Regions from separate parts of the Pantoea dispersa genome, predicted to be linked through region 1. Evidence: riboswitches for the same ligand, from Rfam matches in the RefSeq annotation. Region 1 holds a riboswitch; the other holds the start of a gene.
The links. A riboswitch is a leader RNA that binds a small molecule or an ion and turns the genes downstream of it on or off. The one in region 1 is predicted to bind fluoride.

Region 1 (8,442 bases):
TTGTCGTGTTTGAGGACCTCTATGGCAATCGCTGGGACCTTTACCAGAACAGGCAGACCTGAAACACTGTCTCGACAGTGTCCCTGATTTAGGGGAAGCATTACAGGCGTAACCCTGCCGGGTCAGGCCTGCAGAGAGCGATTCTGAACAGTATACTGAACTGTCTGACCTCAGTGCAGCGGTCGCTGCACTGAGGTCTCCCCTGGATTATAGGCCGTACGGTCCGGGTTAACCACACAGCGTCATGATATAAAATCCGGCCGCCGTCATGGCCAGCGAACCCAGCACGTGTATCAGCACCGAGGCGGCTGCCCAGGCATAGCTGCCTGACTGCAGCAGGGCAAAAACCTCAGCTGAAAATGTGGAGAATGTCGTCATTCCGCCACACAGCCCGGTGGTAATGAGCAGCCGCCAGGCCGGATCGAGGCCGGGATGGCGCAGAAAATACGCCAGCGCCGCCCCGATGATAAATCCACCCAGCAGGTTGACCAGCAGCGTCCCCGGCGGCAGGTCCGGAAAAAGCGCGTTCAGGCGTGCGCCCAGCTGCCAGCGGATTACACACCCTAAAGCACCGCCGGTGATGACGGCAAAAAGCTGATTCACGTTCACTCCTGTTTATTTTTTTATATTCAGAACATAACGGGACACGACCTGTGCGGCCTCATCCATCTGGTATACGGCCGGCACGCCGGTCGGGATATGCAACTGAGCCACGCTGTCGTGAGGCATGCCGTCCAGAAAGGCGGTCAGGGCGCACAGCGTGTTGCCGTGCGCCACAATCAGAACGGTACTTCCGCAGCGCAACTGTGGCACCACAACGTGGTGCCAGTACGGCATGACGCGACGCAGGGTCATTTCCAGGCTTTCCGTTGCAGGCAGGTCGGCCAGCGCAACGCGGCGGTAGCGCGGGTCCCGACGCAGCTGCGCCGGAGCCTCCGCGTCCGCGGGCGGAATACCGCTGAAGCTTTTGCGCCAGAGCCGCACGGTCTCTGCGTCCATCAGCCGGGCAGCCGCGTCCTTGTTCAGCCCCTGCAGCGCACCGTAGTGGCGCTCGTTCAGCCGCCAGCTTTTTTCCACGGGCGTCCAGCTGCGGTCAAGACGGTCCAGCACCCGCCAGACCGTATGAACACAGCGCGTCATCACCGAGGTGAAGACCCGGTCGGGCATCAGGCCCGCTGCCCGCAGCGCGTCACCGGCCCGGTCGGCCTCCTGCCGCCCCCGGTCCGTCAGCGGCACGTCCGTCCATCCGGTAAAAAGGTTTTCCCGGTTCCACTGGCTTTCGCCATGACGCAAAAGGATCAGCGTTGCAGGTGCCACAGGCAGTGCTCCCGTGCCGGACGGGGACCGTCCGGCGGATGCATTACGTGCGGCGCACAAACGCATGAAGCCCCGCGTAGTGCGCATCGTCACCCAGCGCCTGCTCGATGCGCATCAGCTGGTTGTACTTTTCCACGCGTTCGCCGCGGCACGGCGCGCCGGTTTTCAGGTGTCCCGCGCGCAGTGCCACCGTCAAATCTGCAAGGAACGTGTCCGTCGTTTCCCCGCTGCGGTGGGACATGAACGCGCCCCAGCCGTGCCGCTGGCAGAGCGCCACGGCGTCCAGCGTTTCGCTGAGCGAGCCTATCTGATTGAGCTTAATCAGCGCGGCGCTGGCGAGGTTTTCGTCTATGCCGCGCTGGATGTACTTCACGTTGGTGACAAAAAGGTCGTCGCCAACCAGCTCGGCCCGGCCCGCGAGCTGCTGGTGCAGATGCTTCCAGCCCGCCCAGTCGTCCTCGGCCAGGCCGTCTTCCAGCAGGATGACCGGAAACTGGTCCATCAGCTCGCCGTAGTACGCCGTCATTTCCGCCGCGCTCAGCGCGCTGCCCTCGGTGCGCAGATGATACTGACCGTCAGCGTAAAACTCACTTGAGGCGGGGTCCATGCAGATGCTGATGTCCTCTCCGGGCCGGTATCCCGCCTTCTCAATCGCCTGTACGATAAACGCCAGCGGGTCGCGGTTCGACGACACGGCGGGCGCAAAGCCGCCTTCATCGCCCACTGCCGCCGAGAGGTTTTTGTCCAGCAGGATCTGGCGCAGCGCCTGGTAGACCTCGCTGCCCTGACGTACGGCCTCGCGCAGCGTGGGCGCGCCGTGCGGGGCTATCATAAACTCCTGGAAGTCCGCGCCCTGACCGCGGGCGTGCACGCCGCCGTTGATGATGTTCATGCACGGCACGGGCAGCAGGTTCGCCTGCAGGCCCCCCAGGTAGCGCCACAGCGGCTCGTGCGAGGCCTGAGCCGCCAGCCGGGCCACCGCCAGCGACACGCCCAGAATGGCATTGGCACCCAGGCGACTCTTGTTCTCCGTGCCATCCAGCGCCAGCATGATGTTGTCCAGCTGACGCTGTTCGCGCACGTCGCTGCCGCGCACGGCCTGGCAGATTTCCGTATTAACCGCCCTGACGGCATCCAGAACGCCTTTGCCGCCAAAACGGTGTGCGTCATCGTCGCGGCGCTCTGCGGCCTCGCGCGACCCGGTGCTGGCCCCGGAAGGCACCGAGGCGCGCGCCATCATCCCGTCCGCGGTCCGGGCTTCGACTTCAACCGTGGGGTTGCCGCGCGAGTCAAGAATTTCCCGGGCGGTCACGTTATCCAGTGTAAAATGCATGGTGTTTCTCCCGGTTCAGTCAGTCAGGTGAGTGATAAGCACATCCACCGTAAGGTGGTTGATGTATTCCGCCGAGCGGGAGGTGAGCATTCCCATAAAGCGGTTGCGGTGCCCGGCAAGCACGAGGTCCACGCCCAGCTCCGCGATGCACCTCTCCACGTCCTCAAAACGGTGCATGGTGACCAGTTCCCGCGTATCGACCGCCTCAGACACTGAAGCCGCCAGCTCGCTCAGAAACGCTTTAGCCTTCACCACCTCCTCCGACACGACGTCGTCCAACAGGCTGTCGGACGCGTAGTTCATCTCCCGGTAGTCGTCGCTGATGTGCGCCAGGGTAATTTTCATGCCGAGCGGCTGCGCCAGCGCGACCGCCCGTTTCAGCAGAAGGGTGCCGTCGTCTTTATCATTCACAAGTATCAGTGCGTGGGTGTAGCAGGTCATAATGAACTCCCGTTCTGGTTAAGGCGGGACTCAAGCCACGGCAGAAGCTGTTTTTTGCGGCTGAGCATGCCCGGTACGGAGCAGGAGGCGGCGTTAACGCTTTCCCGCCCGGCGAAGTAAAGCGTTGAAAACCCGGCGCGAATGTCGGTCAGCATCAGCACCGCCAGGCCGGCACCCGACTGGTCTGCCAGATACGCCAGGGCTGCGAGCAGGTCGTCCATCACAGGGGCAACCTGTGTCGGTGAGCTGACCTCAATCTGGGCAATGCGCACGTCGGTGCCGGCAATGACGAAGGCCTTGAGGTCCCTGTCCAGCAGCTGCTGTGCGCTGAGGCCGGTGACGTCTGTTTTTGCGGTGAGGAGGTCACGGGCGAAGGCTCTGCGGTTTACACCGGACAGCACGCCCAGTTCGGTCGCCGAACGGATATCGTCTTCGGTGGTGGTCGGCGAGCGAAGATTCACGGTGTCACTCAGGAGTGCGCCCAGCAGAAGCACGGCGAGCGTCGGGGGCAGCGCGCGACGCGCCTGAGTGTCCATCAGCAGCCAGAGCAGGGTGGCGCTGCTGCCAGTCGGGCGAATGTGCACCTCCGGCGGCAGTTGTGTTATCAGCCCGCCCAGCCGGTGGTGGTCAGTGATGCCCACAACGTTGCTCCGGAGCAGGTCGTCAGGCCCCTGCGCCGGCTCTGTGAAATCGACCAGCCAGACCCGTTCATCCTGTAAAGGAATATCAAGCAGCGGCGGCAGCGTGAGTCCGGCGCCGTCAAAAATAAAACGGGTTTCGCGGTTAGCCTCGCCGAGACGCCATGCGCGGGCGTCCATGCCGCGCCCGGTCAGCCAGTGCGCGGTGACGACGGCCGTACAGATAGCGTCGCTGTCAGGATTGATGTGGCCAAAAACGTGTATCAAGGGTCTCTCCCCATAAAGGGAAGTACGCAGGCCGGGAGGAAAGTATGGACGGCCTGACGCACCTCCTGAAAATCAAGAGTCACATCAGGCGTCATCAGCTCCGGAACGGAGCGGTTGGGAAAGGTGGAACGCCATCACCCTGTACTGTGAGTATAGAACCGGACGGAAAACCTGTCAGTATTATTCTGCTGGCGCCCTCAGCCTGCCAGCGCAGCGTGGGCCTCGCGAAGCACCCGGCGAATGTTTTCCGGCACCGCCGGACTCGTGCAGAGCGACAGCGGGCTGGAGTTCGGCATCACCAGCACCGAGACGCCGGGTCGCAGGGAACTGAACGTCCAGGGGGCCTGAGCCGCTACGGCAACGGCCAGCACCACCACGCGCTGCGCGGGCAGATACGCCAAAACGTCCTTAAGTCAGACGCAGTCGACATGGATGACTGCAGCAATTTAAGTCTGAATAAGTAAGGCTCTGGATTTCAGGCCATGAGGTATAGTCGCTCATTTTTTTGTTTAAATTGCATTCCACATAAACCACTCGTTATCGAACAGGGTCATGATGGCACTGGAGGAAATGACACCGAAGGTTGAGCAGTACTCAATTGACGAGATGTTCCTCGATTTAACCGGCATCGATGGCTGCGAGGACTTTGAGCACTTCGGCCGACGCCTGCGCGCCCACGTGCTGGCCACGACCGGTCTGACCGTCGGCGTGGGCATGGGGCCGACAAAAACCCTGGCTAAGTCGGCGCAGTGGGCCAGCAAGGAGTGGCCGCAGTTCCGCGGGGTACTGGCACTGACGCCGGATAATACGAAGCGTACCGCGACGCTGCTGAACAACCAGCCCGTAGAGGAGATATGGGGCGTTGGCCGGCGCATCGGCAAGCGGCTTAACCTGATGGGCATTGAAAACGCCCTGCAGCTGGCGCGCGCGCACCCTGCCCTCATCCGAAAAAACTTCAGCGTGGTGCTTGAACGCACCGTTCGCGAGCTCAACGGGGAATCGTGCATTCCCCTCGAGGAGTTTGCGCCGGCGAAACAGCAGATCGTCTGCAGCCGCTCTTTTGGTGAGCGCATTACGACAAAAGTGGCCATGCAGGAAGCATTGTGTCAGTACGCCGCCCGTGCGGCGGAGAAGCTGAGAAATGAGCGCCAGTTCTGCCGGCGCATCAGCGTTTTATCCAGACCTCGCCGCACGCGCAGGGAGAAGTCTTCTACGGTAACAGCGCCGGCGAGAATCTCACCCTGCCCACGCAGGATACGCGCGACGTGATTGAGGTGGCCATGCGATCGCTCGACCGCATCTGGCTTGAAGGGCGACGCTACATGAAGGCCGGCATCATGCTCGATGACTTCACGCCAGACGGCGTCAGTCAGCTGAACCTGTTCGATGAGGATAAGCCGCGGGCCAACAGCGCGCAGCTGATGAAAGTACTGGACGGCATCAACCAGTCCGGGCTCGGCAGCCTGTGGTTTGCGGGTCAGGGCGTGAATACAGAATGGAAAATGAAGCGGGAGATGTTATCTCCTGCCTGGACAACGCGCTGGAGCGACATTCCCGTTGCTCGGGTGCTCTGAGATACCACGGATGTTCCGGACGTTTCAGGGTCTCGGTCGGGGAGCTGCTCTCCTTACTGGTTATAAATCCAGAATTCATCCATGAGTAAGAATGGAAGCCCCGGTTTTTTGTCCCTGAAGTAACACCCCCGGGGCAGTCTGTCGCCAGGATGCAGCTTCCGGACCCACTCGTCAAACGCGGGACGCCGCCGGCGAACGTTGCCTTTAAACATATCTGCAGACTGGGTGATTGTAGTCATTACCCTTCCCTGCCCGCGGACCTGCTTAAACAGTTCATGCATTAACATTATTGACTCTCCATCACGCTGCAATCGCTCAGCGTGATTTGTTTTGCTTCCAGCTGTCGTTGGCCATGAATGCCGCGCGCGAAACGCAGCCCCCCCACAGCAGCTGAAGGCCAATTTTGATCAGCTCGCTGGCGTGCGGCAAGAAAAAGAGCGGCACGATGAACAGGGCACTCAGGAGAAAGCCCCATTCAGCAGCGCTTTTGCTGTCTTTGCCATCGAGCTTTCTAAGCCCCATAAATCCTAAAATTAAAGTAACCAGTCTGTTCATTATGACCTTCAGATTCAGTGCCCCTGACATCTTCTCAAATGGCTTGTAACTTTATAGCCAGCAGATTAATCATGGGATCGCTTTTATTCGTTTTCTTTAAGCCAGTCATCAACAAGATGGTTGATGACGTCTGTCATAGAAGTACCTTTTCTGGCGCAAGCAGCCTTGAATCTCAGGTGCTTTTCCTCATCAAAATTGACGTTAACACGCTTAGTTTTTCCAGTCACAACTGGAGGGGTGACAACGTTTTTAAGATCTCTGTTTTCACCAAAAGTCATTTTCTTATTACTGCTGCTATGAGCCTTTTCAAGCGCCATGTAATGAATCGCCACGGATAATCTAGACACTTTCGAGCCGTTGATAATATTTGTTTTCGTATTCAGTTGGTGGCATCTGATCGCTCGAGCCATGCCGACGCTTACTGTTATAAAACATTTCGATGTAATCAAAAATATCACTGCGGGCTTCTTCCCGTGTTCCGTAGATCTTTTTCTTAATCCGTTCGCGTTTCAGTAGCTGGAAAAAGCTTTCCGCAACCGCGTTGTCGTGACAGTTACCGCGACGACTCATGCTGCCTTCCAGACCGTGTGATTTCAGGAACGATTGCCACTCATGGCTCGTGTATTGACTGCCCTGATCAGAATGAACCAGTACCTGTTTTTGAGGATTACGCCTCCACACCACCATTAATAATGCGTTCAGGACAATCTCTTTTGTCATGCGGGGTTGCATTGACCAGCCGACAACTTTCCGGGAGAACAGGTCAACCACCACGGCCAGATACAGCCAGCCTTCGTGAGTTCGGATGTAGGTTATGTCCGTCACCCAACGCTCATCTGGTGAGTCCGGATTGAACTGCCGCTGGAGCCTGTTCGGTACCACGATGCTGGCTTCGCCTTTACGTGCCCGTGGGCTACGGTACCCAACCTGAGCTTTTATACCGGCACGCTTCATCAGCCGCCAGACCCGGTTCACTCCGCACTGCTGCCCGCTATCCCGCAGGTCCAGATGGATCTTGCGATAACCATAGACGCAGCCAGACGCAAGCCAGAACTGTTTGATCTGCCCGGTCAGCATCTGGTCTGCCTGGTGACGCTGTGAATGTGGCTGCTGAAGCCAGACATAAAATCCACTCGGATGGACGTCCAGAACCCGACAGAGCAAACGAACAGGCCAGCAACGGCGGTTGTCGCGGATAAAGGCGTACCTCAGTCGGACAGTTTTGCGAAGTACGCCGCGGCTTTTTTTAGTATGTCTCTCTCGTCGGTAACCCGCTTCAGCTCTTTCTGGAGTCGGCGGATCTCGGCCTGAGCATCTGACTGTTCTTTATTAGTGGATGAGTCCGGGCCGTACTTCTTTATCCAGGCGTAAAGACTGTGGGTGGTGATATCGAGACGTGTTGCAACGCTGGAAACAGAATTACCGCGATCAACAACCTGTTTGACTGCTTCGATTTTAAACTCTTCGGGATAACGCTTACCGCTCATGGGCACCTCTCTTTAAGCCATCTTAAATGACTCCGAGGTGTCTGTTAAAGCCGTGGCGATTCATCTGCAAAAGACTCAACCTGATGGGCATTGAAAACGCTCTTCAGCTGGCGCGCACGCCCCCTGCCCTCATCCGAAAAAACTTCAGCGTGGTACTCGAGCGCACCGTGCGAGAGCTCAACGGGGAATCGTGCATTCCCCTCGAAGGGTTTGCGCCGGCGAAACAGCAGATCGTCTTCAGCCGCTCCTTAGGGGAGCGCATCACGACAAAAGTGGCCATGCAGGAAGCGCTGTGTCAGTACGCCACCCGGGCGGCGGAGAAGCTGAGAAATGAGCGCCAGTTCTGCCGGCGCATCAGCGTTTTTATCCGGACCTCGCCGCATGCGCAGGGAGAAGTCTTTTACGGCAACAGCGCCGGCGAGAACCTCACCCTACCCTCGCAGGATACGCGGGACGTGATCGGGGTGGCGATGCGATCGCTCGACCGCATCTGGCTTGAAGGGCGGCGCTATACGAAGGCCGGCATAATGCTCGATGACTTCACGCCCAACGGCGTCAGTCAGCTGAACCTGTTTGATGAGGATAAGCCGCAGGCAAACAGCGCGCAGCTGATGAAGGTGCTGGACGGCATTAATCAGTCCGGGCTGGGGCACATGTGGTTTGCCCGTCAGGGTGTCAGCAATGAGTGGCAAATGAAACGCGAGATGCTTTCGCCGGCATGGACCACGCGCTGGGATGACATTTCAGTTGCCCGCGTATTATAGCCGGGCAAGCAAACGGAATATCTCCTGTTTTCTTTTCAGAGAGGCCTGTATGGCAAATTTTCTACC
Region 2 (20,584 bases), on a different replicon from region 1:
TTGAAGAAACCGCCGCCGTTGGTGCCGAGCATTTTGATCGCTTCCTGCGAGGCTACCGGCCCGAGCGGCAGCGTTTGCTGCGCGCCTTCCAGCGTGGTGAAGGCATGATAGGGTTCAAAGTTTTGAATACTGCCCTGGCTGACAAAAAACAGTGCCATCAGCAGGCTAATCGGCAGCAGCACGTAGACGGTGATGCGCGTCAGGTCACGCCAGGCGTTGCCGAGCGTTTCCAGCGAACGGTTGGCAAAACCGCGCATCAGCGCAAACGCCACCGCAATACCGGTTGCCGCCGAAAGGAAGTTTTGCACCGTTAAGCCCGCCATCTGGCTGAAGTAACTCAGCGTGCTCTCGCCCGCGTACGCCTGCCAGTTGGTGTTGGTGACAAAACTGATCGCCGTATTGAGCGCCAGATCCCAGCTCAGGCCAGGCAGATGCTGAGGATTGAGCGGCAGCGCGCCCTGCCCCATCAGCATCGCCAGCAGCAGCACAAAGCCGAGCGCGTTAAACAGCAGGATGGCCAGCAGATAGTGCGGCCAGCGCATCGCCGCGCCGTCAACGCCGGCCAGACGCCACAGCACGCGTTCGCTGCGCGCCAGCAGGGGTTTATCCGCCACCATCAGCGCCAGCAAGCGGCCCAGCGGCTGCGCCAGCACCATCAGCACCAGCAGATAGCACGCAATCAGTAAAAACGCATTCGCCGCCATCAGAATGCCTCCGCATTAAGCAGGGCATAAATCAGGTAGCCCAGTAATAAAAATACCAGCACGATGCCGGCTATCACGCCCACACTCACAGCAACCTCCAGAGGATTTGGTAGTGCAGCAAGCATGCGCGGCGCGGCATAAAGAAGGGGTAAAAAGGCGCAGAGCGGGCGTAAAGAAAGTATAAAAACGCGGGCGGATCAGGCGCTTTCCAGCGACCAGATGCGATTCAGGTCAACGTTGTGCCACAAGCCGCTGTCCTCAGCGCCGGTGATGGTATCGGTGCAGAAGCTGTCGCCGAGGTCCAGCGCTTCCGGTTTGACCTCGCGCTGCGAATGCAGCGACCAGAACACATGCACTTTGGGCTTCAGCAGCGATTTTTCTCCGGCCTGCACCACCAGCGCCACGCGCCCGGAGGCCAGCCGTACCAGCGAGCCCACCGGATAAATACCGATGGTGCGCACAAACGCGTGCAGCAGCGCACTGTCAAAGTGGCCGCGCCAGCTGAGCATATTGTGCATCGCTTCCGCCGGCGTCCAGCCTTTGCGATACGGGCGATCGGAGGTCACCGCGTCGTAGACGTCACACACCGCCGCCATGCGTGCGTAGAGCGAGATCTCTTCGCCCTGCAGCCGATGCGGATAGCCGCTGCCATCGAATTTTTCATGGTGATGCAGCGCAATATCCAGCAAATCTTCATCCGCATGGGCTTCCATCAGCATTTGCGCACCGACGATCGGATGCTGGCGCATAATCGTAAACTCTTCGTCGGTGAGCTTATCCGGCTTGTTGAGGATGGTCAGCGGCACTGCGGCTTTACCGACGTCATGCAGCAATCCGCCCATGCCCACGCGACGCAGCTGCGGCTCATCCAGCCCCATTTTCTTGCCCAGCGAAATCATCAGACCGCACACCGCCATGGAGTGCAGGTAAGTGTAATCATCATGATTTTTCAGCCGCGCCACGCTGAGCAGCGCGGTTGGCTCGCGGGTAATCGATCCGGCAATTTCATCGACCAGCTCAAGGGTAAAGGCAAGATCGAGGCCCTGCCCCATGCGCGCCTCGTTGAACATCGCCAGCACCTGCGGCTTGCCCTGATTGAAGATGCACTGCGCCTGATCCATCTCGCGGAAAAACGGCGTTTGCGGAATGTCTTTTTTCGGCTGCGGCGTAGCAGGCGCGCGCACCGACCGCTCGGGATCGATCCATACCTGCTGGATCCCCTCGTTACGGATCAGGGCGATCTGACGCTTATCGGTGATCAGCATCTGGTTGCGAATGCGTTTGTCCTTGATCCACCAGACCTCAAGCTTGTGGATAAACATGCCTGGCCGCAGCTCGTCAACGGTAATCAGCTTTATCACGATATCGCTCCTTAATATCAGTGGATGGTAAGAAGTGATATCGGCAGCTGAGCAAAAAATCTTCAGGGCGGCGTAACTGGTCGGGTCAGGCAGGAACGTTTATGCATAGCGCAATAAATTGCGCCGCTACCGCGCGGTGCATTAAGCCACTTTAATGCCAGCCTTTTGCGCCGTTTTCTCTTCGGTTGCAGCGGCAGCGTTGTGCCGATCGCCTACGCGTTCAATCGGGCCCATCACCAGCAGGAAAAGCAGTGCCGCGACGACACAGTGCGCGCCGACGAACACCAGGCCAATGCTGTAGCTGCCGGTCAGGCCAACGATCACGCCAAATAACAGCGGCGTGATAAAACCCGCCATGTTACCGATGCCGTTGAAGATCGCGCCGGCGAGGCCAACCGCCTCTTTGGGTGCCGTATCGCTAACCACGGTCCAGGTGCCTGCGCCCGCCGCCACGCCTTTGCCGAAGAAGGCAAACGACATGATGGCGATAATGCCGGCGTTGGAAGGGATCACCGCCGCCAGAATCAGCGAGGCGGCCATCAGCATGCCAACGATGTACGGCGTTTTGCGCGCCCACGACAGGCTCCAGCCGCGCGCCAGCAGCTTATCTGAGATGTAGCCACCGCTGATGCCGCCCAGAAAGCCAAACAGCGCCGGTGCAATGGTGGCGAAACCGGCATCCAGAATGTTCATGCCGCGCGCCTGCACCAGATAGATCGGGAACCAGGTAATGAAGAAGTAGCTAAGCGCGATGGTGCAATACTGGCCGAGGTAGGCGCACCACAGCATGCGGTTGGTAAGCAATGTTTTGAACATCGCTTTGCTGACCGGTGGCCGTGCGCGCAGCGTTTGCGCAGCGTCGATATCCACCAGCGCGCCGCCCTGTTCAATGTAATGCAACTCGCTGGCGGAAACGTGCGGATGCTGACGCGGGCTGCGCATATAGCCCGCCCAGACAAACACCGCCAGCACGCCGATGCCGCCGAGCACAAAGAATGGCCATTCCCAGCCATAACGCGACACCAGCCAGCCGGAGAGCGGTGAGAATATCGCCACGGCAAAGTATTGTGCCGAGGCAAACAGCGACGATGCGCGTCCGCGCTCTGCGCCCGGGAACCACATAATGACTGCGCGCGCGTTGGCGGGAAAGCTCGGCGCCTCAATCAGGCCCAGCGCGAAGCGCAGCGCAAACATCAGCGTCAGCGCCATGGTCATGCCACTGGAAAACTCACCGACAAACCCCATTAGCAGGGTCGAAACCGACCACAGCGCCAGCGTCACGCCGTAGACCTTTTTGGTGCCGAAGCGATCGAGAATCAATCCGCCGGGGATCTGGCCGATGACATACGCCCAGCTGAAGGCCGAAAGGATCAGGCCGAGCTGGATCGCCGACAGGCCAAACTCCTGTTTGATCGCTGAGCCGGAGATCGACAGGATCGAGCGATCGGCATAAGCGACCACTGACAGGAACAGAATCAGGCAAAGGATCCAGATACGCACATGGCTGTTCTGGCTGCGGTTTTTGCGTTGCAACATAGGCTGAATTCCTTGATGGAGGAGCATCCTGCCCCGAAGCGATGATGTTCAGGAATACCGCGCAGATTTCCCTGTTCAGCAACTATAGGAAGCCAGTGTTGCTCTGGTCATTGTGCGAATGAAGGAATCCGCGCGGCGAAACGGCGCGGGTTTTGGTCGCTGACACAAAGCCGGGTGCGATAGCGCACAAAATCTTTAATCCGTGCTGGCTTTCGCCGCGGAATGTGCGCCAGCGCTGAGAAAAGAGTTTGCGCGATCACTATGAGCAGGCAAAGCATCCATGCGCGTCGGGCAAATTGTGCGCTGCACAGCAAATTACCACGCAGCAGATTGCCAGCTCTGCTGCCGGCTCGTAGGCTGAAAATGATTTCATTGAGCCATTTTCAACACCAATGAAAAATTTATTCTAATAAACAGCTTACTCTGGAGTCTGCGATGAAAACCCTCAAGGCGATACTGTTACTTGGCCTGCTGACCAGTTCTGCTTCCGCGCTGGCGGAGAAGATCGGCGTGTCGATGGCCTATTTTGACCAGAACTTCCTTACCATTATTCGTCATGCCATTGATAAAGAAGCCAAAGCGCGCGGGCTGGATGCCCAGTTTGAAGATGCGCGCGGCGACGTCGGCCGCCAGACCGACCAGGTGCAAAGTTTTATCAGCGCAGGCGTGGATGCCATCATCGTCGATCCGGTGGATTCTGCCAGCACACCACAGCTGACCCGACTGGCGCAGCAGGCGAAAATTCCGCTGGTGTACGTCAACCGCACGCCAGGCGATAAAACCCTGCCGCCCGGCGTGGTGTTTGTTGGTTCGGACGAACGCGAATCCGGCACGCTGCAAATGGAGGCGCTGGCTAAACTGGCGAATTATAAAGGTAACGTGGCGATCATGATCGGCAACCTGACCGATGCCGGCGCGCTGCAGCGCACCAAAGATGTCGAGCAGGTGGTGGCGAAATACCCGGGCATGAAAGTGGTACAGAAGCAGCCAGCAAACTATGCGCGCAACGAAGGCATGGACCTGATGCTCAACTGGATTGGCAACGGTGAAGCGATCGATATCGTCGCGGCCAATAACGATGAGATGGCGATTGGCGCGGCAATGGCGCTGGCAAAGAGCAATAAAAAGATTCTGGTGGGCGGCATCGACGCCACGCCGGACGGCCTGAAGGCTCTGGCGCAGGATAAGATGCAGGTGACAGTGTTTCAGGACGCCATCGGTCAGGGTAAAACCTCGGTAGACGTGGCGCAGAAGCTGATTAAAGGCGAGAAAGTGGCTTCACACGTGTGGATCCCGTTCGAGCTGGTGACCAAAGAAAATATGCAAAAGTATGTCGAGCGCAGCCAGTAGCCGACAGACTCTGCCGGGGCGCGATTGTGGCGAGCTGAGTTGCCTGGTGCGCATGAATGCGCACCCTACAGATATTCTGTGAACACTGTAGGGGCGCCATTTATGGCGACCTGGTTACCGGGCACCCTGGTTCCAGGCCGACGCAACCATCACTCGCGCAGTATCGCCATGACGATAATGTCGTGGTACTCGCCCTCGCGCAGGCAGGCTTTGCGCTTCACGCCTTCCTGCTCAAAGCCCAGGCGCTGATACAGACGCAGCGCGCGCTGGTTGTCGTGAAACACTTCCAGCTCAACGCGTATTACGCCCAGCCAGTTAAAGGCATAGTCGATACCGGTGCGGATCAGCCGCTCACCGATGCCGCGACCGCTAAACGCCGGATCGACGCCAATACCAAAACTAATGCTGTGACGCGTACGCGGCCGCTGTTCGGTAAACAGCGTCAGCTCGCCCACCATCTGCCCGTCGATTTCCGCCACAAAACCGATATAGCCTTCGCTGTCCATACGCTCGAATTTTTTCTGCCAGGTGGCGACGCTGGGAAACGGCAGCTGCGTGGTCCAGCGATACACCTCGGGATGACTGTATAAACGTTGATAGGCGGCGGCATCGCCCGGTTCGCGTCCGCGAATCTGCAAATCCATGTCGATAATCCCTGTTCAGTTGCACTAAGCTGTTAACTCTCACCGATCGGAAAGAGTGGCCTTATGTTGTATCGTCGTTTTGAACGTTTTATCAATATTTTTCAGGATGCCCCCACCGATTCCCCACCCGCCAGAGTGTGGCCGTTTTACCTCTATTATCTGCGTCAGGTGTGGCCAGGTTTTGTCGCGCTGCTGATTGTCGGACTGGCGCAGGCGCTGATCGAAGTGGCGCTGTTCAGCTATCTCAGCCGTATTATCGATCTGGTCAATCACACCACGCCCGCTACGCTGTTCAGCGATAACTGGCCGATTCTGCTGTGGATGGCGGCGGTGGCGCTGATTCTGCGGCCGGTGGTGATCGCGCTGCACGATATGCTGGTGCATCAAAGCATTAACCCCAGCATGACCAGCATGATTCGCTGGCAGCATCACAACTATGTGCTGCGGCAGAGCCTCAATTTCTTCCAGAACGATTTTGCCGGCCGTATCGCCCAGCGCATCATGCAAACCGGTAACTCGCTGCGTGACTCGGCGGTTCAGCTGGTGGATGCCATCTGGCACGTGGTGATTTATGCCGTGACCTCACTGGTGCTGTTCGCGGAAGCCGACTGGCGCCTGATGATTCCGCTGATCGTCTGGATTGTGGCGTACAGTTTGTCGCTGCGCTTCTTTGTGCCGCGCGTCAAGCAGCGCTCGGTGGTGTCATCCGAGGCGCGCTCGAAGCTGATGGGCACCATCGTTGACGGTTATACCAACATCGCTACCCTGAAACTGTTTGCCCATAACGATCTGGAAAAACGCTACGCGCGCGACGCCATTCAGGAACAGACCGACAAAACCCAGCATGCCAGCCGCATGGTGACCAGCATGGATATCACGCTGTCGACGCTCAATGGCCTGCTGATTGTCAGCACCTCCGGCCTCGCGCTGTGGCTGTGGAGCCAGTCGCTGATCAGCGTAGGCGCCATCGCGCTGGCCACCGGGCTGGTGATTCGCCTGGTGAACATGTCCGGCTGGATCATGTGGGTGGTGAACGGCATCTTCGAAAACATCGGCATGGTGCAGGATGGCCTGAACACCATTGCGCAACCGCTCAGCGTGCAGGATGCGCCGCAGGCGAAAAAGATGCAGGTGATGCGTGGCCAGATCCGCTTTGAGGATGTGCGTTTTGACTACGGCGGCGGCCGCCAGGTGATTAACCGCCTGAATCTCAACATCAAGCCTGGCGAGAAAATCGGTCTGATTGGCCCGTCCGGCGCCGGTAAATCGACGCTGGTGAACCTGCTGCTGCGGCTGTATGACATCAACGGCGGGCGCATCCTGATTGACGATCAGGACATCGCGCAGGTCACACAGGCGAGCCTGCGCAGTCAGATTGGCATGATCACCCAGGATACGTCGCTGCTGCACCGCTCGATTCGCGAAAACCTGCTGTACGGTCGTCCGGATGCCAGCGAAGCCGAGCTGCAGGCGGCGATTGTGCGCGCCCGCGCCGACGAGTTTATCCCGCTGCTCTCCGATCCGCAGGGCCGTACCGGGCTGGATGCGCACGTCGGCGAGCGCGGCGTCAAACTCTCTGGCGGCCAGCGCCAGCGTATTGCCATCGCCCGCGTGCTGCTGAAAGATGCGCCGGTTCTGATCATGGATGAAGCCACGTCGGCGCTCGACTCTGAAGTGGAAGCGGCGATTCAGGAGAGCCTGGAGACGCTGATGCAGGGCAAAACGGTGATCGCCATCGCCCATCGCCTGTCGACCATCGCGAAAATGGACCGGCTGGTGGTGCTGGAAAATGGCGGCATTGTTGAGATGGGTAACCATCGCGAACTGCTGGCGCACGGCGGGCTGTACGCGCGCCTGTGGCAGCATCAGACCGGCGGATTTGTCGGCGTCGATTAATCGCCGCGCCGGTAAGGCAGGGCGTCGCGCGCTTCCTGTGCCCAGGCGCGTACTCCTGCCCGCTCCTGCTGCAGAAAATCCCCGACCGCATCACGCAGCCCCGGATGGCACAGATAGTGCCAGGAATGGGTGAGTTGCGGTTCAAAGCCGCGCACCAGCTTGTGCTCGCCCTGCGCACCGGCATCAAAGCGCTGCAGCCCTTCGGCGATGGCGAAATCCATGCCCTGGTAGAAACAGGTCTCGAAGTGCAGCCGGTCAAACTCCGCCAGACAGCCCCAGTAGCGGCCATACAGCGTGTCGTCATCCACCAGACAGAAGGCCATGGCGGCGGGCTGCTGCTGTAGCGTGGCGATCACCACGCGAATCGCCTGCGGCATCCGCTCCGCCAGCAGGCTGAAGAAGGAGCGCGTCAGATAGGGACGCTGGCCGCGCACCGCGTAGGTGTTGGCGTAGCAGGTATACACAAAATCCCACTGAGCTTCACGCAGCTCATCGCCGCGATACCAGTTAAACGCAAAGCCGCTGCTGGCCACCTGTTCGCGCTCTTTGCGTAGCTGCTTGCGTTTGCGCGACATCAGCGTGTCGAGAAAGTCGTGAAAATCGCGGTAGCCGCGATTGTGCCAGTGATACTGCACGCCGAGGCGCGCCAGCCAGTCCGGCTGGGTTGCCAGCAGCGCGTTGGCGTGCGGCGTGGTGAAGTTGATATGCGCCCCGCTTAAGCCGTGCCGCTGCAACGCATCGGGTAGCGCCTCCAGCATCGGGATAATCGCCGTCTCGTCGCCCAGCAGACGCGCACCGGTCACCGGGCTGAACGGAATGGCGCCGAGCCATTTGGGGTAATAGGCGATACCGGCACGCTGGCAGGCATCGGCCCACGCGTGATCGAACACATATTCGCCCCACGAGTTGCGTTTACGGTATCCCGGCAGCGCCGCCCGCAGCCTGCCGTCTTCGCGCCACAGCAGATGATCCGGCTGCCAGCCGTTTTCCGCGCGCACGCTGCCACTCTCTTCCAGCGCGAGCAGGAAGGCGTGACGCAAAAAAGGTTGATTGTCAGGTAACAGCGCATCCCATTCGGCAGCGGTGATCTCCGCCAGCGATGACAGGTGAAGCAAAGGCATTGGTGGCTCCCGGCCAGCTTAAGGCGAATGCCTAGTTCAGCAGGTTTTGCCGCCGTGCGAAAGGTGCGGCGCACTGAATGTAAAGCGGATCGTTGCGCCATGCTGCGTACATTGCTGTCGCGGCCCGTGCCACGATTTTTCACTTCGCCTGTGTATACTCACCCTTTTCCCTTGCAGGAAATGCCATGGATCGTCTTGATTGTGATCGCATGTTTGTCGCCGTACTCGAAGTCGGCAGTTTTGCTGGTGCCGCCGCCCGGCTCGGCACCAGCAGCGGCCAGGCGTCAAAGCTGGTGTCGCGTCTGGAGCAGCAACTTGGCGTGCAGCTGTTCAAGCGCAGCACACGGGCACTGTCGCCCACCGAGATCGGCCGCGCCTATTACGAGCGGGTGAAAACCCTGCTGGAGGCGTTCGACGCGCTGGATGCCACGGTGCAGGAAAATGCCCGCTCGCCCACCGGCCGCCTGAAGATTAGCGCACCCGGCACCTTCGGCACCGCGGTGCTGGCCAGCGTGCTGGTGGCGTTCGCGCGTCACTATCCGCTGATTGAGCTGGACGTCAACTTCTCCGACCGCGCCGTGAATATCGTCGATGAAGGCTTCGATATGGCGATCCGCATCGGCAAGCTGGACGACAGCAGCCTGATTGCGCGCCGTCTGGGCGAGGTGCCAATTCGCCTCGCCGCCGCGCCCGGCTATCTGCTGCAGCACGGCACGCCGCAGCACTGGCGCGATCTGGCGACGCATCAGTGCATCAGCGACACCAACTTTCGCGATCCGTGGCACTGGCCGTTCGTTACGCCGTGCGGCGACAGCGTCAGCATGCCGATTCGCGGCCGCCTGTGCTTCTCCAATACCGAAGCCTGCCTGCAGGCTGCGCTGGCCGGCCTCGGCATTGCACGTCTGCCCGGTTTTATCGCTGCACCGGCGCTGCAGCGGGGCGAAATCGTCACGCTGCTGGAGGACTTTGCGCCGCCAGCCATGGGCCTGTTTGCTCTGTATCCGCCCGCGCGCCACCTGGCGCAGAAAACCCGCCTGCTGATCGACTTTCTGGCCGAGCACTTCCGCCTGCATCCGCCCGGCTGATTCCTTCCATTATGGAAACAATCAAAGCCATTTTGCCCGGATTATCAGCATAACGGCAGCACGGTAAGCTGCTGACATCACTTCAGAGGAGCAGAGCGATGTTGGTAAACGGTAAGTGGAGCGCAGAGTGGCATCCGGTTCAGGCCACCGATAAACAGGGTGGCTTTGTACGCCAGACTTCCAGCTTTCGTCACTGGATTAGCGCCGATGGCAGCAGCGAATTTGCCGCCGAACCGGATCGCTATCATCTGTACGTCGCGCTGATCTGCCCATGGGCCTCGCGCACGCTCATTGCGCGCAGCCTGAAAGGGCTGGAGCAGATTGTCAGCGTGTCGGTGGTTGAGCCGCAGCTTGGCGCGCAGGGCTGGCGCTTCGGCGATTATCCCGGTGCCGATCGCGACCCGCTGAACAACGCTGAGTATCTCCACCAGCTGTATACCCGCGCCGACGCCGACTTTACCGGGCGCGCGACCGTGCCGGTGCTGTGGGATAAAAAAACACAGACCATCGTTAACAATGAGTCGGCGGATATTCTGCGCATGTTCAACAGCGGCTTTGGCGATCTGGCAGACAACCGGCTCGATCTCTACCCTGAGGATCTGCGCCAGGAGATCGACGCACTGAACGCAACGATCTATCCGCGACTTAATAACGGCGTTTATCGCACCGGTTTCGCCACCACCCAGGTGAGCTATCAGCAGGCGTTTAATGAAGTATTTGAGCAGCTGGATGAGCTGGAGCAACGGCTGAAAGATGGCCGCACTTTTCTGCTGGGTGAACGACTGACCGAAGCCGATATCCGCCTGTTCGTGACCCTGATACGCTTTGACGTCGCCTATCACGGCCTGTTCAAATGCAACCTGCGCCGCCTGCGCGATTACCCGCTGCTCGATCGTTATCTGAAGAGTGTGCTGGCGGTCTCCGGCGTGCGGCAAACGGTGAACATCGACCACATCAAACAGGGCTATTATTCGATTAAAGCGCTGAATCCCAACGGCATCGTGCCAGCGGGACCGGATTTGGCGGACTACGGTTTTTAAGGAGCAGGGCAATGGCAAAAGCGTTAGTGGTGTTTTTACATGGCGTCGGCAGTAATGGCGCGGATTTGGCGGTGCTGGGGCAACACTGGTCAGCGCTGCTGCCCGACGTGGCATTTGCCGCGCCCGATGCGCCCTTTCCCTTTGAGCACGCCATGGGCTATCAGTGGTTCAGCCTGACCGGCATCACGCCGGAAAACCGTCCGGCACGCGTACGGGCTGCGCGCGACGCCTTTGACGCCACGCTGCAGCAGCTGATGGCGCAGCACGCGATGGCCGGCGCGTGGCAAAAGGTGATTCTGGTGGGATTCTCGCAGGGCTCGATCATGGCGCTGGATGCGCTGGCCTCCGGACGCTATCCGCTGGCTGGTGTGGTGGCCTTCTCCGGTCGCCTGGCCTTTGACGAGGCGCTCACGCCGCCGCCGCATGCCTCCGCGCTGCTGATTCACGGCAAAGCCGATGAGGTCATCCCGTTCAGCGAAACCGTCTCCGCCGCGCAGCGCCTGCAGAGCGCGGGCGTCGCGGTCACCGCACAGTATGAACCCGCCACCGGTCACACCATTTCCAGCCAAGGCGCGATGCAGGCAGCGGCCTACATCGCCCAGTGCCTGCAGGATTAAGGCCAGTAGCGCTGCAGCGCCTGCCACGCCTGACGCGCGGCCGCTTCCGGCGGCTGTGCTTTGAGGCGATCGTTAAACACTTCGATGCCCACCGGACCGCGATAGCCTGCACTTTTCAGCTTATCGACAAAGCGTTCCACTTCAATGATGCCGTCGCCGGGCAGTAAGCGCTGATGGCGCGCATAGTCGCTCAGCGCCTGCTTTTCCTGCGGCGGCATCTGCGCCATATCGCACAGCTGCACTTCATAAATGCGATCGGCCGGAATGCCGTCGAGCTGAGAGGCATCGCCACCGCGTGCGCAGATGTGGAACAGATCAACCACCAGCCCGATATTGGGCTGATCCAGCCGCTGCAAACGCTGCCACGCCAGCGGCAGCGTATTGTCGACGCTGCACCACGCCATCGGTTCATACATGATGCGCATGTTATAGCGCGCGGCTTCCGAGGCCAGCCAGCGCAGATCCTCATCAATGCGCTCCGCAACGCAGTCTTCGCGCGTGGTCGCCGGCGCCTGAATGGTATCGCAGCCCAGCGATTGCGCGACGCGAATGAAATCACGCAGTTCGGCGCGCTTTTGCAGCCGTTCGCTGTCCGGCGCGCCGGTAAAGTCACGCAGCACCTGCAGATTGGTAAAGCCCAGGTGCAGCTGCGCGGCCAGCGCCGCCGTGTGCTCAGTAACCTCTTCCCGCCACATTTCAACCTGATCGAACCCGGCGGCACGCGCCGCCTGCAGCTTATGCGCCGATTCACCGTTTAACAGCACCAGGTTAAGGAATTTCGGGTTTGCAGACATCAACAGCTCCTTAATCGTCCGGATAAAGCGGTGACAGAGGCTGTGCGCCACCCGCACAGCATCCTGATCAGTATCCCCCTCTTAAGGGTGATTTCAAGCGTGTCGTTTAGCCCAGCAGGTTCACCACGGCGAAACCGGCAAAGGTCATCAGCAATGAACCGATGACATGCACCATCACGCTCGACATTGCCCACAGGTATTTTCCTGATTGTAGCAACACCACGATCTCGGCCGAAAAGGTCGAAAACGTCGTCAGCCCGCCGCACAGGCCGGTGACGATCAGCAGTTTCCATACGGGATCGATGTGCGGATTGCGCACAAACCACGCCATCGCCGCGCCAATAATAAAGCCACCGACCAGATTAACGATCAGCGTACCTGGCGGCAGGTTGGGGAATAACGTATTGAAACGCAAAGAGATAAGCCAGCGCAGCGTGCAACCGATGGCACCACCGATCATGACCGCGAACAGCGACTTCAGCATAGTCTGGAGCTCCTGAATTGAGATACGCGCAGGGCCGCGGCAGGACAGAAACTACACCTGACACACCGCCGTCTCCCGCGCAGGGATAAGCAAGTTGTCAGGCGTCATCAGCCGTCTGTAACCAGAGGGCGGTTGGGTAAGGTGGCACGCCATCACCTTAGAGGCACGATAATACGCTGGCGCGGCGGAGGTGACAATATTCACCTGCCGTCAGCGTATCGTCGGGGACGATTATGTTTTACCGTGGCAGACATCATCAGCAAGGAGATTCCGATGCGTACCCTGATTTTTGATACTGATATCGGCGTGGATGACGCCTTTGCGCTGGCGTATGCGGCGCGCACGCAGCGGCTGCTGGGCATCACCACGGTGTTTGGTAATGTCGCGGTTGGCCAGGCGGTAAAAAATACCCGGCTGTTCTGTGCAAAGATGAACATCAGCGCACCGGTGTATCGTGGCTGTGCGCGTCCGCTGGCGCTGGCCCCTTCCGCACCGGCCACCCTGCACGGCGCAGACGGTCTCGGCGATGCCTTCGATAACCCCTATAGCGATGCCGCCGACAGCGCGGTGCAGTTCATCATCGACAGCGTACGCGCGCAGCCGCACGCGATTACCCTGGTGGCAATCGGGCCGCTGACCAACATCGCCTGTGCCATCAACCAGGCGCCAGACATCATTCCGCTGGTGAAGGAGCTGGTGATCATGGGCGGCGCGTTTGGCACCGACGGCCACGCCGGTAACGTGACGCCGTTCGCCGAGTTCAATATCTGGAAAGATCCGCATGCCGCCGATCAGGTGCTGGCCTCGGCGCTGCCGGTGGTGATGCTGCCGCTGGATGTGACGCACAAGGTGCTGATCAGCGGAGAGGAAGTGCGCCAGCTGAATCAGCCGGTGTTGAGTGCCATCTGCCGGCCTTATCTGGCTTACAGCCTGCAAAAAGAAGGATTTGATGGCATGGCGCTGCACGATACCCTGACGCTGTCATGGCTGGCGCTGCCGCAGGCGTTCAGCGTGACGACAGCGCCGGTGCGCGTGGTGACCGAAGGCATCAGCCGCGGCCAGACGCTGCAGCGCGTGAGTACTCTCGCCTCGCGCGACGATCCGTTCGCCGGCCTGCGCGCCCAGCGGTTGTGTCTGGGCGTCGACGCCGAGGCGGTACGGCAACATTTTTTTGCCACGCTGCGCGCCTGACACGCTCTCTAGCGGGCGAAATGGATGACGCCTTTGATCAGCTCAGGATTGTTGATCACCCCGGGCTCAAAAGTCTCGGCCAGCGTCGAGAAGTCGTAATGGCGGTTGAGCATCATATCGGCCCGCAGCTGACCGCTGGCCATCAGGGCGCGCACCTTGTCGAAGTCTTCCCGCGTGGCGTTGCGGCTGCCCAGCAGCGTGGTCTCCTTTTTGTGAAACTCGGTGTCGGGGATCACCAGATCGCCTTTGTGCAGGCCAACAAACACGATGGTGCCGCCGTGACGAATCAGCTGCACGGCGCTGTTCATCGCCGCCGGACTGCCGGTGGCGTCAATCACTTTCGCGGCCAGCCGCCCGCCAAACTCTGCACGCAGCGCGGCCGTAAAATCCTCCGCCAGCGGATCGATCGTCGCCAGCTGCAACTGCTGCGCAACGTGCGCGCGCCGCTGAGCGCTGGTATCGGCCACCACCACCTTTGCACCGGCTGCGGCGGCAATCGCCGCGACGCCCAGGCCAATCGGTCCGGCTCCGACCACCAGCACCTGCTCATCGGCGACCAGCGCCGCGCGTCGCACCGCATGGGCGCTGATGGCAAAGGGCTCGATCAGTGCCGCTGCTTCGGGCGCCACATCGTCAACCGCCAGCAAATTAGTGTCCGGCACGCTGAGAAACTCGCAAAAACCCCCGTCCTGATGCACGCCAATTACTGAAATCTGTTCACAGCAGTTGGTTTTGCCGCTTAAGCAGGCATCGCAACGCTGACAGGCCACGTAAGGAATCAGCGCCACGCGCTGCCCTGGCTGAAAACCCTGCGCCGCCGCGCCCAGCGCCACCACTTCACCGCACAGCTCATGACCGAGCACGCGCGGATAGGAGAAAAATGGCTGATTGCCGGCCCAGGCGTGTATATCGGTGCCGCAAATGCCGGCGGCAATCGGTTTAATCAGGACTTCGTGCGCGGCAGGCGTCGGTACGCTGCGCTGCTGCCACACCATGCTGCGCGGTTCGGCGACCACCAGCGTTTTCATGTTCGTCATCGTTTCCTCCTGGGCTGTTCACGCAGTTATGGCGAAAATCGACCGCGGCGGGAGGTTGCGCTGTGCGAAGTGTGAGTCAGCGCGATTTTTTTGGGCTTTGTGTGGTTTTTAATGCATAAAAAACCGGAGGGCCGTATGAGCCGAAGCCAGAATCTGCGCCAGAACGTCATCAATCAAATGCTGGAAGCCATTGCCCGCCGCCATGTGCGCTCGCCGTTGCCTCCGCAGGCGGCGCTGGCCGAGATGTTTAATATCAGCCGCACCACGGTGCGCCACACGCTGCAGCATCTGCATCAGCGCGGCGTGCTGGAAAAAGTGGCTGAGACCTACGTGATCGTGCGCGATCCCTGCGAGGAGGATGGGTTTAGCGTACTCAGCCCACCGATCGACCAACAGGCGGTGCAGTTTGAGCAGACGTTTTTTAACCTGATTAACCAGCGCTTGCTGATGCCAGGCGACAGTTTCACCGAGCTGCAGCTGGCGCAGCAGGTGCGGGTCAGCCCGGTGGTGGTGCGCGAGTTCCTGCTGCGCTTTATGCGCTATAACCTGCTGGAACCGGTTAAACGCGGCCACTGGCGAATGAAGAAATTCGATCAGGAGTACGCCGAAAAGCTGTTTGAACTGCGCGAAATGCTGGAGACGCACGCGCTGACCCGCTTTCTTAACCTCGCCGCCGGTGATGAACGCTGGGTGCAGGCGCGCGATCTGCTGGATCGTCATCGCGCGCTGCGCGACACCATCGCCAGCAACTACCGCCAGTTTGCCGCGCTGGATAAAGAGATGCATACGCTGATTCTCTCCGCCGCCAACAACCCGTTTTTCAACCAGTCACTGGAAATTATCTCTGTGATTTTTCACTCGCATTATCAGTGGGATGAAAGCGACCTGAAACAACGCAATATCGTCGCGCTGGAGGAGCATATGGCGATTCTTACCGCGCTCATCAGCCGCCAGGATGTGGACGCGCTGTGCGCGCTGCATGCGCATCTCAGAACCGCCAAACACTCGATGATTCGCTCTATCCGGCAGTACAATTAAAAACCGATTAAAAACCACAAAGCATAAGCGCCCGCACGAATCAGAAACATGTTTGCAACATCTCCCGCGGTTTACTTCTAGTCTCGAAGGCAGCCCCTTAGGGCAGCCCGTTTCGCTGCCGCAGGAACCCCAAGACTGATAACGATAAGTACCCGAACCTGGGAGGTTGCAATGGAAAATACATCAACGCGCGGCGGCACCACCGCGCCAGCACCGGAGCACGCCGGGCAGGATTATGTACCGGCGCGCGCCGATGTGGTGCGCTCTCCGCGCATCCGTAAGATTCAAATCACCGCCATGCTGTTGCTGCTGTTCGCCGCCATCATCAACTACCTTGACCGCAGCTCGCTGTCGGTGGCCAACATGACCATCCGCGAGGAGCTGGGCTTATCGGCCACCGAGATTGGCGTGCTGCTGTCGGCGTTTTCGCTGGCCTACGGTTTAGCCCAGCTGCCGTGCGGCGCGCTGCTCGATCGCAAAGGCCCGCGCATTATGCTGGCCATCGGTATGTTCTTCTGGTCACTGTTCCAGGCGGCGGCCGGGCTGGTGCATAACTTCACGCAATTTGTGCTGGTGCGCATCGGGCTGGGCATTGGCGAAGCGCCGATGAACCCGTGCGGCGTGAAGGTAATCAACGACTGGTTCAACATCAAAGATCGCGGTATGCCGATGGGGATGTTTAACGCGGCGTCGATGATTGGTCTCTCGGTGGCACCGCCGATTCTGGCGGCGATGATGCTGGTGATGGGCTGGCGCGGCATGTTTGTCACCATCGGCGTGCTGGGTATGTTTCTCGCCATTGGCTGGTATCTCACCTATCGCGACCGGGATAACAACAAACTGAGCGGCGAAGAGATTCACTATCTGCAGGCGGGCAGCGTGGCATCACGCAAAGAGCCGCTGAGTTTCGCCGAGTGGCGTGGGCTGTTTAAGCTGCGCACCATGTGGGGCATGATGATTGGCTTCAGCGGCATCAACTATACCGCGTGGCTGTACATCGCCTGGCTGCCGGGCTATCTGCAGTCGACCTATCATCTGGACCTGAAAAGCACCGGCCTGCTGGCCGCCATTCCTTTCCTGTTCGGCGCGGCGGGCATGCTGCTCAACGGTTACGTGGTGGATGCGCTGGTGCGTCGCGGTTTCGACGCGGTGAAAGTACGTAAAGTGTCGATTGTCAGCGGCATGCTGCTCTCTGCGGCCTTTACCACCTTTGTGACGCGCGCCACTGACACCACCAGCGCGGTAACGCTGATTGGTATGGCGCTGTTCTGCATTCACTTTGCCGGTACCTCATGCTGGGGCCTGATCCATGCTAACGTCACGGCGCGCATGACGGCGTCAGTGGGCAGTATCCAGAACTTTGCCAGCTTCGTTTTCGCCTCTTTTGCGCCAGTAATTACCGGCTGGGTGCTGGATACCACCAAATCGTTCAGCCTCGCGCTGATGATATGTGCGGGCGTCACGGTGGTCGGCGCGCTGGCTTACCTGCTGCTGGTCAGAAAACCGATCACCGATGGGGTGTAACACCAGGGTTTCTGCTTAATGCTCTTCTCCGGGTGCGCAGGTTATGCGCACCCTTGCTTCATCCGCCCGCCACACCTATTCCAGCCGCCGCGTTATCGCCTGAGTCCGGGTCTGATCAGATAAATTAAACTGCATGATGGCAATCACTATCCAGCACTATTAAGCCCGAAATAAGGAAAATATACCGCTAAACACGTCGGTAATAGTTATTATTTTAAGACAAAACTCAAAGACGAATATTATGTATCACCATCCTCAGTGCATTATTATCCATTAATGCATTAACGAAGGTGAATTAATTAGCCACAGTAAACTTTTGTGGATTGGATCAAAGTTTGACCGGATAATTTAACTTACCGTTCAGTCACTATTAATGTTCAGGTATGAGCGTGGTGACCAAATGGATTTACAACGCAAGGCCCTTTTTATCTCTTTTGATGCCGTGGCATTATCGGGTATTACAGTAGAAGCCACTAAAATTGCCGTTCGTTTACGCGAGCAGGGAATCACCTCCTTTCTTGATATCGGCTACGACATAAAAATTGATAAGGGAAACTTCGGACGTCCCTATTCCGAAAATGAGATTAATTCGCTGAAGCATCATTTTACATTAGTCCGGCACGATGAAATTCGTCAGGTGGAAGGTTATAACCCGGCCTTTCTGCAATATATTCATGACGTACTGATTAATCATAGCCAGACGCTGGATGCCGCCGCAGAGAAAATCCTGGTGCAGCAGACGGAAAAGATGGCACAGGCGGTGGCAAACGCGCTGTGCGCAAAATGGCAGGCGCTGGATATCAATTATTTAATCATTGAGAACGGGACGCTGCCGGATAATATTATTTTTACCCGCGCGCTCTATCTGGCGATAGCGCAATACGGAGCCGCAAAACAGCTCGGCCGGTTTGTGTTGTGGCGCGACCATGACCTGATGTGGAACAGCGAATCCACTTCATCGCGTTACGGCAGCGCGCCCTGGCCACATGCCGTCAGGCCGCAGCCCTCGCCGCATATTACCTACGTCACGCTGAACCAGGCGCTAGCCTCACAGCTGGCGGCCTGGTGCGAACATCAGGTCGAAATTGAGGTGATGCGTAATACCTATCCTTTTGACCCGAGCCATCCGCGCAAAGATTTACGCCGCCAGTTTGGGTTGCTGGCGCAGGACAAGGTGATTGCCCGCACCACGCGAATTATTCCGGCTAAGCGACTCGATCGGGATATTCACCTGTTGCATGCGCTGAACAGTGAACTTATCGCACAGCATCAGCCACAGCGCGTTTATTTAATGGTCGCCGGCGATCCGCTGGAAGACAGCGTGCATTATCACGCATTAAAGCAATTAATTAGCCGGTTCCAGCTGGAGCGTTACGTCATCTTTTTTGGCGCGTTAAATCACGACTTTATGGAGCGTAATCCACAGGCCACCACCATTCAGGATCTTTATCACGCCTGCGATGTGGTGTCGTTTTTAACCGCATGGGATTACGACAGCTACGGTAATCCGATTGGCGAGGCGATCAGCCATCAGCGCTGTTATATCGCCACCCGCTATGAATATTATCACGAGGTGTATGGCCAGTACGGTTTTGAAGGCGAACTGATGGCGATTTCCGCCAGCCATGATGGCCTGCCGGATGCCGATTTTATTCAGCGCGTCAGTGCTTTATTACGGGATGACGCGCGCCGTGACGCCATCGCCACGCGCAATTATCAGAAAGGAAAATCCCTGCTGTCGGATCACATCTTCCGGCAGATATTTAATGTGTAGTTAAGGAGTGACTATGGATAACCGTTGTTTTATTTCTGTCGTGCTGCCGGTTTATAACGAGGCAGCACGTATTAACGCGGTGCTGGAATCAATATTGCAGCAGCGTTCACCCGGCGGATTGTTTAATTTTGATAATCTGGAAGTGATCATGGTGGATAATAATTCCACAGATAACTCGGTCGCGCTGATTGAAGCCTTTGCCGCGCAGCATCCGCAGCTGACAATTCATCAGCTGCAGGAGACGGTGCAGGGCGTCTCTTCGGCGCGGAAAAAAGGCATGGATTTCGCCTCACAGCGCGCCGGTCTGCGCGACGAGGCCAGCGGCTTTCAGCGCAAGCACTACATCCTTTCGGCCGATGCGGACTGCACCGTTGATGCACTGTGGATCGACGAACTGGTCGGCACCATGATTGCGCAAAACGGCGATCTGGGCACCTGTAACTACTACTACGAAACCGCGGATTTCCACGAGCGCCCGCGGCTGTATGCGGAGATTGATAAAACGCTGCGCTGCCGCCACGCTTCCTTCTCCCTGTTTGGCGGCTTTCCGGACGGCAAAGGCTTTGGCGTCGAAAAGCAGCTGTACGACGAAGTGGGCGGCATCGAGATTTTTTACCAGCTGAAAAACGGTGAGTTTGTTGAACATCTGTCAGACGACTGGGATTTTGGCATCAAGGTGATCGCCGCTGGCGGCAAACCGGTGTATGCGCCCAATTCCCGCGTGCAGATCAACAGCCGCCGGGTGGATAACCTGCTGCACGAAGTGATTGAAGGCGTGGCCTACGGCCATAACGGCACCATCATCATGAAGGATGTGCGACCCACGCTCACCGCGCTGACGCCGTTCACCGATGTCAGCGCAGAGCAGGCGCAGCAGGCGTGGCACTACTCGATTAAAGATTACGTGCCAAAAAATCTGGTGCTGCCGGTGTTGCTGAATCCGTCGCTGCTGCGCGACGATGCCGCGGTGATTGATTTCTTCACGCCAGAGGTGGCTGAACGCCTGTTCGCCCGCATTCACAGCATGATGCAGGAGATGAGCGTGACCGATTTCCTGCCGATTCACAGCTACAAAACCCCGGCGTTTCGCCTCTATTTTGAATTCCGCCATGAGCTGTTTGCCGCGCTGCGTCGTGCCGTCGGCGCAGAGATTGGCGAGCCACCGCCGCTGCCGGCCTGCTTTGCCCGGGTGACGGAAAATGATTTCGCCCGCTTTGTCTGGTATTACTGCGAAGATCGCGAATCCGGTGAGGCGCATAACTACTTTGCAAACGGCGGGGTGTTCTGATGCGTGCTGCCTGGCTGCAATCCCTGCAGGATATCGATCGTCACTATCCTCGCCCGGCCATATGCGAGGTGCTTAGCCGGCCGGAAAACGCCGATTTGCT

Region 2: another riboswitch for fluoride. It lies ahead of crcB (fluoride efflux transporter CrcB); the one in region 1 lies ahead of K7H94_RS22240 (DHHA2 domain-containing protein).

What each region holds. Positions count from the first base shown of each region.
Region 1 is NZ_CP082348.1:30,775-39,216, forward strand. Features, by position in the region: gene K7H94_RS22215 (VOC family protein) at 1-62, shown strand, start outside; gene crcB (fluoride efflux transporter CrcB) at 229-603, opposite strand; gene K7H94_RS22225 (2,3-bisphosphoglycerate-dependent phosphoglycerate mutase) at 616-1,317, opposite strand; gene eno (phosphopyruvate hydratase) at 1,361-2,650, opposite strand; gene K7H94_RS22235 (universal stress protein) at 2,666-3,091, opposite strand; gene K7H94_RS22240 (DHHA2 domain-containing protein) at 3,088-3,996, opposite strand; fluoride riboswitch at 4,075-4,144, opposite strand; gene K7H94_RS22245 (hypothetical protein) at 4,194-4,397, opposite strand; partial or broken gene umuC (translesion error-prone DNA polymerase V subunit UmuC) at 4,528-5,570, shown strand; gene K7H94_RS22255 (hypothetical protein) at 5,886-6,125, opposite strand; gene K7H94_RS22260 (plasmid partition protein ParG) at 6,209-6,442, opposite strand; one part of gene K7H94_RS22265 (IS3 family transposase) at 6,465-7,375, opposite strand; one part of gene K7H94_RS22265 (IS3 family transposase) at 7,375-7,612, opposite strand; partial or broken gene K7H94_RS22270 (DinB/UmuC family translesion DNA polymerase) at 7,669-8,376, shown strand.
Region 2 is NZ_CP082346.1:156,066-176,649, reverse strand. Features, by position in the region: gene kdpA (potassium-transporting ATPase subunit KdpA) at 1-704, opposite strand, end outside; gene kdpF (K(+)-transporting ATPase subunit F) at 704-793, opposite strand; gene K7H94_RS00800 (HD-GYP domain-containing protein) at 902-2,065, opposite strand; gene K7H94_RS00795 (MFS transporter) at 2,207-3,601, opposite strand; gene K7H94_RS00790 (sugar ABC transporter substrate-binding protein) at 4,037-4,951, shown strand; gene K7H94_RS00785 (GNAT family N-acetyltransferase) at 5,101-5,595, opposite strand; gene K7H94_RS00780 (ABC transporter ATP-binding protein) at 5,659-7,491, shown strand; gene K7H94_RS00775 (GNAT family N-acetyltransferase) at 7,488-8,612, opposite strand; gene K7H94_RS00770 (LysR family transcriptional regulator) at 8,798-9,697, shown strand; gene K7H94_RS00765 (glutathione S-transferase family protein) at 9,796-10,737, shown strand; gene K7H94_RS00760 (alpha/beta hydrolase) at 10,749-11,354, shown strand; gene K7H94_RS00755 (sugar phosphate isomerase/epimerase family protein) at 11,351-12,148, opposite strand; gene crcB (fluoride efflux transporter CrcB) at 12,255-12,632, opposite strand; fluoride riboswitch at 12,724-12,798, opposite strand; gene K7H94_RS00745 (nucleoside hydrolase) at 12,906-13,823, shown strand; gene K7H94_RS00740 (zinc-binding alcohol dehydrogenase family protein) at 13,832-14,860, opposite strand; gene K7H94_RS00735 (GntR family transcriptional regulator) at 14,996-15,898, shown strand; gene K7H94_RS00730 (MFS transporter) at 16,070-17,422, shown strand; gene K7H94_RS00725 (glycosyltransferase family protein) at 17,823-19,196, shown strand; gene K7H94_RS00720 (glycosyltransferase family 2 protein) at 19,210-20,484, shown strand; gene K7H94_RS00715 (radical SAM protein) at 20,484-20,584, shown strand, end outside.